Regions from separate parts of the Pseudomonas sp. GW821-FHT05H12 genome, predicted to be linked through region 2. Evidence: riboswitches for the same ligand, from Rfam matches in the RefSeq annotation. Region 2 holds a riboswitch; each other region holds the start of a gene.

Region 1 (3,268 bases), on a different contig from region 2:
TCGCCGGCAACACCTACGTGCTCAAGCACGCACCGAACGTGATGGGCAGCGCCTACCTGATCCAGCAGGCGTTCCATAAAGCCGGTTTTGCCGAAGGCCTGTTTGAAGTGATCAACGTGGGCAACGACGGCGTGTCCAGCGCCATCGCCGACCCACGCATTGCCGCCGTGACCCTCACCGGCAGCGTGCGTGCCGGCATCGCCATCGGCTCCCAGGCCGGGGCTGCGCTGAAAAAATGCGTGCTGGAACTGGGCGGCTCCGACCCGTTCATCGTGCTCAACGACGCCGACCTCGACGCCGCCGTGCAAGCGGCCCTGATCGGTCGCTTCCAGAACAGCGGCCAAGTCTGCGCCGCCGCCAAGCGCCTGATCATCGAAGCCGGCGTGGCCGAAGCCTTCACCGCAAAATTCGTTGAAGCCAGCCGTGCGCTGATGATGGGCGACCCGACCCTGGCCACCACTTATGTGGGCCCGATGGCACGCTTCGACCTGCGCGACGAACTGCACGGCCAGGTCCAGGCCACCCTGGAAGAAGGCGCCACCCTGCTGCTGGGCGGCAATAAAGTCGCAGGGACCGGCAACTACTACGAGCCAACCGTGCTGGCCGGCGTCACCGACCAGATGACCTCGTTCAAACAGGAACTGTTCGGCCCGGTGGCCTCAATCATCACCGCCCGCGACGCCGACCACGCCGTGGCCCTGGCCAACGACAGCGAATTCGGCCTCACCGCCAGCATCTTCACCACCGATGCGGCCAAGGCCCGCGACATCGCCAACCAGTTGGAAACCGGCGGGATCTTCGTCAACGCCTTCAGCGTGTCCGACCCTCGGGTGGCGTTTGGCGGCGTGAAAAAGAGCGGCTTTGGCCGTGAACTGTCGCACTTCGGCGTACGCGAATTCTGCAACGCCCAAACCGTGTGGCTGAACCGCAAATAACCCACTGACACCACCCGCATCCCCTGTAGGAGCTGGCTTGCCAGCGATGACGGCCGATCAGGCGATAGACATTTCGCCCCCGCCGACGCCATCGCCGGCAAGCCGGCTCCTACGGGGGATCGGGTTTTATCTCCCCCTTGGCAATACGATCGACTACCATACCGCGCCGGTTCCCAAACGGGACTAATAGGGAATCCGAAGCGCGGCCCCCCGCGTCAATCGGAACTGCCCCCGCAACTGTAGGTGCTGAGCCTGCTCCACACTGCCACTGAGCCTTGCTCGGGAAGGCCGGAGCGTGGCGACGACGCACGAGTCAGGAGACCTGCCGGCCAAGCGTTATCACGACCGGCGGGGTGTCCGGGAAGGACATCCTTGCCCTGCCCCCGGCAGCGTCCATGGCTGTATTTCCACGACCGTACCTCCCCCTGCTCACTGTACGGTTCAAACGGAGATTGCCCCATGCTGCCACGCGTTACCGCCCTGCTCACCGGCCTTGGCTTCTGCACCCTGGCCCAGGCCGCGCCCACCCATTACCCGCTGACGCTGGAAAACTGCGGCAGCACCCAGACCTTCCAGCAAGCCCCCGCCCGCAGCGTGACCATCGGCCAGGCCGCCACCGAAATGCTCTACGCCCTGGGCGTGGGCGACAAAGTGGTCGGCACTTCGCTGTGGTTCAACACTGTGTTGCCGCAGTTCAAGGCTCAGAACGACACCATCGAGCGCCTGGCGAACAACGAGCCGAGCTTTGAGTCGGTGATCGCCAAGCGCCCGCAACTGGTGGCCGCCGAGCTGGAATGGGTGGTCGGCCCCCAAGGCGTGGTCGGCACCCGCGAGCAATTCCAGGAACTGAAGATCCCCACCTACCTGCTGCCCTCCGACTGCGAAGGCAAGGACAACCTGGTGGGCGCCGACGGCACGCGGCTGGAGCCGTTCCGCATCGAGACTATCTATAAAAGTATCAGCCAACTGGCGCAGATCTTCGACGTGCAGGACCGCGGCCAACAGCTGAACGACGACCTCAAGGCGCGCCTGGCCAAGTCAGTCGCCACCGCCCAGGGCAAAGGCCTCAAGCAGGCCAGTGCGCTCGTGTGGTTCTCCAGCGCCGAGATGGCCAGCGACCCTTACGTGGCCGGCCACAAGGGTGTTCCGGAATTCATGTTGCAGACCCTTGGCCTGACCAACGTGGTGCAGTCCGATGAAGAGTGGCCCGCCGTCGGCTGGGAAACCATCGCCAAGGCCAACCCCACGTTCCTGGTAATCGCACGCATGGACCGCCGCCGCTACCCGGCTGACGACCATGAAAAGAAACTGGCTTTCCTGCGCAGCGACCCGGTGACCCGCAACATGGACGCGGTGAAAAACAACCGCATCATCATCCTCGACGCCCTCGCGCTGCAGGCCAGCCTCCGTACGTTCGACGGCCTTGAGCAACTGGCCACGGCCATCGACGGCTACGACCTGCCCCAATGACCCGTACCCTGCTCGCCCTGGCCCTGCTCCTGGCCGCCGTGCTCGCCGGCGTGGCCATCGGCGAAACCGCTATCTCGCCGCAAGTGGTGCTGCAAGTGCTCGCCAATAAACTGTGGGCGGCGGGCTACGTGCTCGACCCCATCGACGAAGGCGTGGTGTGGAACTACCGCCTCACCCGCGCCCTGGTGGCCGCCGCGTGCGGTGCAGGCCTGGCGACCTGCGGGGTGATTTTGCAGTCGCTGTTGCGCAACCCGTTGGCCGACCCGTACCTGCTCGGCATCAGCGCCGGCGCTTCGACCGGCGCGGTGTTGGTGGCGCTGATCGGCGTCGGTGGCGGGCTGGTGTCGTTGTCGGCGGGGGCATTCGTGGGGGCGATGGCGGCCTTTGCCCTGGTGATTCTGCTGGCACGCGCCAGCGGTTCGGCCAGTGGCACCGGCCAGATCATCCTCGCGGGCATTGCCGGCTCGCAGTTGTTCAACGCGCTCACGGCATTCCTTATCACCAAGTCGGCCAGCTCCGAACAAGCGCGCGGCATCCTGTTCTGGCTGCTGGGCAACCTCAGCGGCGTGCGCTGGCCGTCAGTGTGGCTGGCGGTGCCGGTGGCCGTGGCGGGCTTGGCGGTGTGTTTGTGGCACCGCCGTGCGCTGGATGCATTCACCTTCGGCACTGACTCGGCGGCGTCCCTGGGTATTCCGGTGCGGCGCGTGCAGTTTGTGCTGGTGGGCTGTGCCGCGCTGGTAACGGCGGTGATGGTGTCGATTGTCGGCTCCATCGGCTTTGTCGGGCTGGTGATCCCCCACGCTGCGCGCCTGCTGCTGGGCACCGGACACTCGCGCCTGCTGCCGGCCAGTGCCTTGGGCGGC
Region 2 (3,268 bases):
GCTTTGGCCACAAAGTCTTCGATGAGCTTGGCGCTGCGCTGCAGGTCGGCCGTTTCGCCGTTGTACTCAGCGTCACCCTGGGTCTTGGCAAACCAGCGATAGCCGTGAGGGTCCACCGGCATGGGCGCCCGCGCCGACAGGTAGGTCCAGGTGGACGGCAGCGCATCCTTGATGCCAAACAGGTCTTCCTCGTTGCTGCCAAAACCGTGCAGGAAAATCACCAACGGCTGGTTGCGCGCATCGGTCTGGGTCTGTTCCAGGTACGCCAACGGCAGGTCGGTGTGCAGCGAATCGTCGGCATGAACAGCGCCAGCCACCAGGGTCAGCGCCAGGGCAAACAATTTGAGCATGGGACGTTACCTCAGGGTTTGCGCAACAAATAGGTGTCCATGATCCAGCCATTGGCCAGGCGCGCGGCCTTGCGCACCCGTTGAATGTCGTCCGCAACGTCGGCCACTTTACCGCTGATCAGGATCTCGTCCGGTGTGCCCAGGTAGGCACCCCAGTAAATATCCAGGTCCTGATCGGCCACGGTACGGTAGGAGTCTTCGGCGTCGAGCATCACCACCAGGGTGTCGGCATCGCTGGCCTGCCCTGCTGCCAACCGGCGCCCGGTGGTGATCTCGACAGACTTGCCAATACGGTTCAGCGGCACTTTGTGCTGCGCTGCCAGGGCCTGCACGCTGGTGATGCCAGGGATCACTTCGAATTCAAAGGTGCAACGGCCACTGGCCAGGATCGCCTGCAGGATCCGAATGGTGCTGTCGTACAGCGCTGGGTCGCCCCAGGCCAGGAATGCACCCACTTCGCCGTCAGACATTTCCTCGTTGATCATGCGCTCGAAGGTCTGCTGTTTGTCGCGGTTCAGGTCCTGCACGGCGGTGGTGTAGTCGATATCACCACGCACACGCTCGGGGCAGTCGGCCTCGACAAAGCGGTAGCCGGGCTCGGTGATGTAGGTCTCGCAGATCTCGCGGCGCAGGTCGATCAACTTGTCCTTGCTCTGGCCCTTGTCCATCAGGAAGAACACGTCGGTGCGGTTGAGCGCCTTCACGGCCTGCATCGTGATGTAGTCAGGGTTGCCGGCGCCAATGCCGATGATCAGGATGCGTTTCATGGGTTGCTCTCATTGCGGGGCGTGGATTTTGCCATGTTCGCGGGGTCAGGCGTGAGTTTCCAGGCGCAGGCGCCACACACGGTTGAAACGCAGCTCGGTGCAGGACAGCGGCTCGACGTCGACCCGGTAGAACATCGACAGCGGCAACTGCAGCACGTGCAACAGCGCGGCACGGATCACAAAGGGATGGGTAACGGCCACGACATGCCCCGGCTGGCTTTCCAGGGCTTTCATCCACTGCCCGACCCGCAGGCAGATCTGGTCCACCGACTCGCCACCGTGGGGCGCGCTGGCGCTGTCAGTGAGCCAGGCATTCAAGGCCTCGCCTTCCAATTGGTCGATGGCCTGGCCTTTCCAGTGGCCAAAATCACCGTCGCGCAAGGCGTCTTCCACCTGTGCGTTGTCTCCGAACAAGCTGGCTGTCTGCCGGGCCCTGGCTTCCGGCCCGCAGATCAGGCGGTGTTTTTTCGGGTAGCGACCGGCCAGGGATAACGCCTCACGCTGCCAGTCCAGCACAACGGGTTCGTCATCGGGAAACCGCCCCTGCTTTTGCGCCAGCGTGGCGGCATGGCAGATCAGGCTTAAACGGGTGGTCTGCATCACAAATTCACTCTGCTTCGGTGCGCAGTCAGCGTAGACTGGCGAAGTTGTTTCAACATGTTACAACGAACATGAAACAGGAAGCCGGTTCAATGCCGGCGCGGTCGCGCCACTGTATTCGGCCCCACAGCCGTAAGCCAGACCCTGTTTCAGCTCCCTATGCTTTCCATTTCGGGACGCGTCATCCCTGGAGGTTTTCATGGCTAACACCGCTGCAACCCACCCTGATGTCTATGTGCCAACGATTCCCCTGGGCGAAATCCTCCCCTGGGCAATCTTCGGCGGCCTGCTGTTGATGCTGGCGATCTACTTCGTTGGCGCCGAGCAAGGTGCCACGGCGGTTTTCAAAGGCATGTACGTGCACGAATTCGTCCACGACGGTCGCCACCTGCTGGGCTTTCCCTGCCATTAATCAATAAGAGAGACATGACATGACAGGGCAATTACTCGTTCGCGGGATGCTGGTGGGCCTGCTCGCCGGCGTATTGGCGTTCGGCTTCGCCAAGACTTTTGGCGAACCGCAAATCGACAAGGCCATCGCCTTCGAAGACCAGATGGCACAGATGCACGGCGATACGCCGGAAGAAGAACTGGTGAGCCGCGACGTGCAAAGCACCTTCGGCCTGTTCACCGGCGTGGTGGTGTACAGCGTTTCCCTGGGCGGGATTTTCTCCCTGGTGTTCGCCTACGCCCTGGGCCGCATCGGCAAGGTTGGTCCCCGTGGCCTGGCGGCGCTGCTGGCATTGGCGGCATTTGTAACGCTGATCCTGGTGCCCGGCCTGAAATACCCGGCCAACCCGCCATCGGTGGGCGACCCGGAGACCATCGCCCAACGCACCCAGCTGTTCTTCCTGATGTTGCTGGTGTCGGTCGCGGCCGCCGTGATCGCGACCAACGCCGCACGCAAGCTGATCGCCCGCCGTGGCGTGTGGGCCGGGGCAGTCCTGGGCGTGGCGCTGTACATCGTGATCGTGTCGGTGGCGGGCAGCCTGTTCCCGGTGATCAATGAAGTGCCGGAACAATTCTCGGCCGTGCTGCTGTGGAAATTCCGCGTCGCCTCGCTGGGCATCCAGCTGGTGCTGTGGACCACCCTGGGCCTGGTGTTCGGTGCGGTGGCCGAGCGCCTCTTGAGCCAGCCACGCGCACGCTTGAACTCCTGAACTAGATTCCGGGATGGGCCAGGTAGAACACCTGATAGCCCGTCCCGGGATGCGCCCCATCCAGTGCCTTGGCCGACAAGGTGATCCGCACCAGACGCCAAGCTTGCACATCCAGCGCCAGGAACACCGCAAAGGTGTCACGGCTGTCCGCCACCTGCAGGTTGCGCGCCTTCTCCTCAGCCAGTATCGCGGCCCGATCCGCCCCCGGCGCCAGTGGCCACTCTTCCCGATACAAACTCAACGCCGCCTGCGCCGGCCCACGTTGCACATCCAGCGGCAGCCAGCTTTCGATATGCGGGCGGCCGAAACTGTCGAGCACTTTCTGGAAGCGTGACCCCAGCAGAAAGTCGGCGGCCTGCAATGGGTCTGACCACAGGTACACCGACGCATA
Region 3 (3,268 bases), on a different contig from region 2:
TTCGGGTTGCGCAGGCCGGAGGCGAAGATGCGGTGCTGACCCGAGGCGCGATCCACTTCCCAGATCGTCGCCCGACCTTCTTCCGCTTCCAGGCCGTTTTCGCCAACGTTGCTATTGGAGCCAACGCTCACATACAGCTTGCTGCCGTCTTTGCTCGCTACTACGTTCTTGGTCCAGTGGTGGTTGATGCTGCCGCCTGGCAGGTCGACCACTTTGGTGCCGGCTTCCTTGATCGTGGTTTCGCCCGGCTGGTAGGGGAAACGCAGCAGTTTGTCCGAGTCCGCCACGTACAAATCGTTGCCGACCAGGGTCATGCCGAACGGTGAGTTCAGGTTCTCCAGGAACACCGTGCGCGTCTCGGCAACGCCGTCGTGGTCGGCATCGCGCAGCAATGTGATGCGGTTCGGGCTCGGCACACCGGCGCCGGCGCGGCCCATGACCTTCTCCATGACCCAGCCGCGAATCCCTTTGGCGTCATCCGGTTTGGGCGGTGCATTGGTTTCGGCCGCCAGCACATCGCCGTTGGGCAGCACATACAGCCAGCGCGGGTGGTCCAGCCCTTCGGCGAACGCGGCCACCTGGGTGCCAGCGGCCGCCGTGGGTTTTGCACCCTCAGGCCAGCCGATCGCCGGGGCGATGTTGACGGTCGGGATCAGTGTCTTGTTCGGTTCGGGCAACTTGGGCGAAGGGCCGGTGCCATCGGACACCTGCAACGTTGAGCTTTCACCGCAGGCGGCGAGGGTGCCTGCGAGCATGATCAGCAAGGCGAGTCTGGTTTTATGCATGGTGTTCTCCTTGATACCTATAAGGGTAGAGGAGTGCGGCGGTCCGATGGTTCAAGTGCGAGGCCAGCTTTAATTGACGCTCCACCCCCAACCCACTAACCTTCGCGGCTTGTTCCAGGTGCTCTGTGGCGCATGCGTCGACAGGGTGAAACAGGGAAGCCGGTGAGTGAGCGCACTTGTACACAGTGCTGCCGCGATTCCGGCGCTGCCCCCGCAACGGTAAATGAGTCAAGACGCTGCCTTTTGCCACTGTATCGCGCGCGATATGGGAAGGCGCAACGTCGGCCAGCTCGCTCTTTTCATCAGGGCAGGGCGCCACTCATGAGCCCGGAGACCGGCCCGGAGCATCCAACAGCATCACGGTGGGCGATGCTTGGCTATCTGTATTGTCTTTTTCCTGCCCGCCGTTTTTGTCCAGCCCCAACGGAGAGCTGCCATGACCGATTCCCCCGACCGCGACGAACGCCACCTGGCGCGCATGCTGCGCAAAAAAGCCGTGATCGACGAGCGCATCGCCAACTCCCCCAATGAATGTGGTTTGCTGCTGGTATTGACCGGCAACGGCAAAGGCAAGAGCAGTTCCGCATTCGGCATGCTGGCCCGGGCCATGGGCCACGGCATGCAGTGCGGCGTGGTGCAGTTCATCAAAGGGCGTAACAGCACCGGTGAAGAGTTGTTCTTCCGCCGCTTCCCCGAGCAAGTGCGTTTCCACGTCATGGGCGAAGGCTTCACCTGGGAAACCCAGGACCGCCAGCGCGACATCGCCGCCGCCGAAGCCGCTTGGGCGGTGTCCCGCGAACTGCTGCAAGACCCGGCCATCGGCCTGGTGCTGCTGGATGAGCTGAATATCGCCCTCAAGCACGGCTACCTCGACCTGGACCAGGTGCTCAGCGACCTGCAAGCCCGCCCGCCGATGCAACACGTGGTCGTCACCGGCCGTGGCGCCAAACCCGAATTGATCGAAATGGGCGACACCGTCACCGAAATGGGCATGCTCAAGCACGCGTTCCAGGCCGGTATCAAGGCACAGAAGGGCGTCGAACTTTGAATCAGCCCCGTCATTGCCCGGCCGTCTTGATCGCCGCACCGGCGTCCGGCCAGGGCAAAACCACCGTCACCGCTGCGCTGGCCCGGTTGCACCGCAACCTGGGGCGCAAGGTGCGTGTGTTCAAATGCGGTCCGGACTTCCTCGACCCGATGATCCATGAGCGCGCCAGTGGTGCGCCGGTTTATCAGCTGGACATGTGGATGGTGGGCGAGCAGGAAAGTCGCCGCCTGTTGTGGGAAGCGGCCGGTGAAGCCGACCTGATCCTCATCGAAGGCGTGATGGGCCTTTTCGACGGCACCCCCTCCAGCGCCGACCTGGCGCGGCACTTCGGCGTGCCGGTACTGGGCGTGATCGACGGCACCGCCATGGCCCAGACCTTCGGCGCCCTGGCCCTGGGCCTGGCGCGTTATCAGCCGGACCTGCCGTTTGCCGGCGTGCTGGCCAACCGCGTCGGCACCTTGCGCCACGCGCAACTGCTGGAAGGCAGCCTGACTGAAGGCCTGCGCTGGTATGGCGCATTGTCCCGTGAAACTGGCATCGAACTGCCCAGCCGACACCTGGGGCTGGTGCAAGCCAGCGAATTGAATGACCTCGATGTACGCCTGGACGCCGCCGCCCAGGCCTTGGGCAGCAGTTGTGAGGTTGCACTGCCACCTCCGGTAACCTTTGCCGCACCCGAAGTGATCGTGGCCGAGCCGCTGCTCGAAGGCGTGCGTATTGCTGTGGCCCGCGACGAAGCCTTCGCCTTTACCTACGGCGCCAGTCTCGACCTGCTACGCGCGATGGGGGCCGAGTTGCACTTCTTCTCGCCGATCCATGACCACCAATTGCCAGACGCCGACAGCCTCTACCTGCCGGGCGGCTACCCGGAATTGCACCACCAGGCGCTGTCGCAAAACACCCCGATGCTCGACGCCATCCGCGCTCATCATGCTGCCGGCAAACCCTTGCTCGCCGAGTGCGGCGGCATGCTGTACCTGCTCGACTCGCTGACCGATGTCGAGGGTACCCGCGCCGAACTGGTGGGCCTGCTGCAAGGCGACGCCGTGATGCAAAAGAAACTCGCGGCCCTGGCCCTGCAGAATGTCGAGCTGCCCGAAGGCACGCTGCGCGGCCATACCTATCACCACTCCCTCACGACCACCGAGTGGCAGCCGATTGCCCGTGGCCTGAGCCCCAATGGTGGGCGTGGTGCCGAGGCGGTTTTCAGACAGGGGCGTATGACCGCGTCCTACGTACATTTCTATTTTCCATCCAATCCCGTGGCAGTGGCCGCCTTGTTTGCGCCAGACCAGGAAGCCGCCATCGCAGGCAAGCCAGCTCCCACAATGTACCGAGTTGAAACCCCATCCAATGTGGGAGCGGGCTTGCCCGCGAAGAGGCCATGACTGACAACGCCTTCCCCGAAGCCGACCGCGATGCCATCTACCGCGCC

The links. A riboswitch is a leader RNA that binds a small molecule or an ion and turns the genes downstream of it on or off. The one in region 2 is predicted to bind cobalamin.
Region 1: linked by a shared signal. The riboswitch ahead of AC07SU_RS14970 (ABC transporter substrate-binding protein) and the one ahead of AC07SU_RS28270 (CbtB domain-containing protein) in region 2 are both predicted to bind cobalamin.
Region 3: linked by a shared signal. The riboswitch ahead of cobO (cob(I)yrinic acid a,c-diamide adenosyltransferase) and the one ahead of AC07SU_RS28270 (CbtB domain-containing protein) in region 2 are both predicted to bind cobalamin.

What each region holds. Positions count from the first base shown of each region.
Region 1 covers NZ_JBWKRS010000014.1:166,154-169,421, reverse strand. The annotation lists gene AC07SU_RS14975 (aldehyde dehydrogenase family protein) at 1-935, shown strand, start outside; cobalamin riboswitch at 1,086-1,279, shown strand; gene AC07SU_RS14970 (ABC transporter substrate-binding protein) at 1,395-2,405, shown strand; gene AC07SU_RS14965 (FecCD family ABC transporter permease) at 2,402-3,268, shown strand, end outside.
Region 2 covers NZ_JBWKRS010000049.1:1,439-4,706, reverse strand. The annotation lists gene AC07SU_RS28285 (alpha/beta hydrolase) at 1-350, opposite strand, end outside; gene cobF (precorrin-6A synthase (deacetylating)) at 362-1,117, opposite strand; gene AC07SU_RS28275 (histidine phosphatase family protein) at 1,163-1,717, opposite strand; cobalamin riboswitch at 1,744-1,884, shown strand; gene AC07SU_RS28270 (CbtB domain-containing protein) at 1,917-2,129, shown strand; gene AC07SU_RS28265 (CbtA family protein) at 2,149-2,877, shown strand; gene AC07SU_RS28260 (DUF4865 family protein) at 2,879-3,268, opposite strand, start outside.
Region 3 covers NZ_JBWKRS010000016.1:33,066-36,333, reverse strand. The annotation lists gene AC07SU_RS15860 (PQQ-dependent sugar dehydrogenase) at 1-785, opposite strand, end outside; cobalamin riboswitch at 885-1,142, shown strand; gene cobO (cob(I)yrinic acid a,c-diamide adenosyltransferase) at 1,222-1,833, shown strand; gene AC07SU_RS15850 (cobyrinic acid a,c-diamide synthase CobB) at 1,830-3,221, shown strand; gene bluB (5,6-dimethylbenzimidazole synthase) at 3,218-3,268, shown strand, end outside.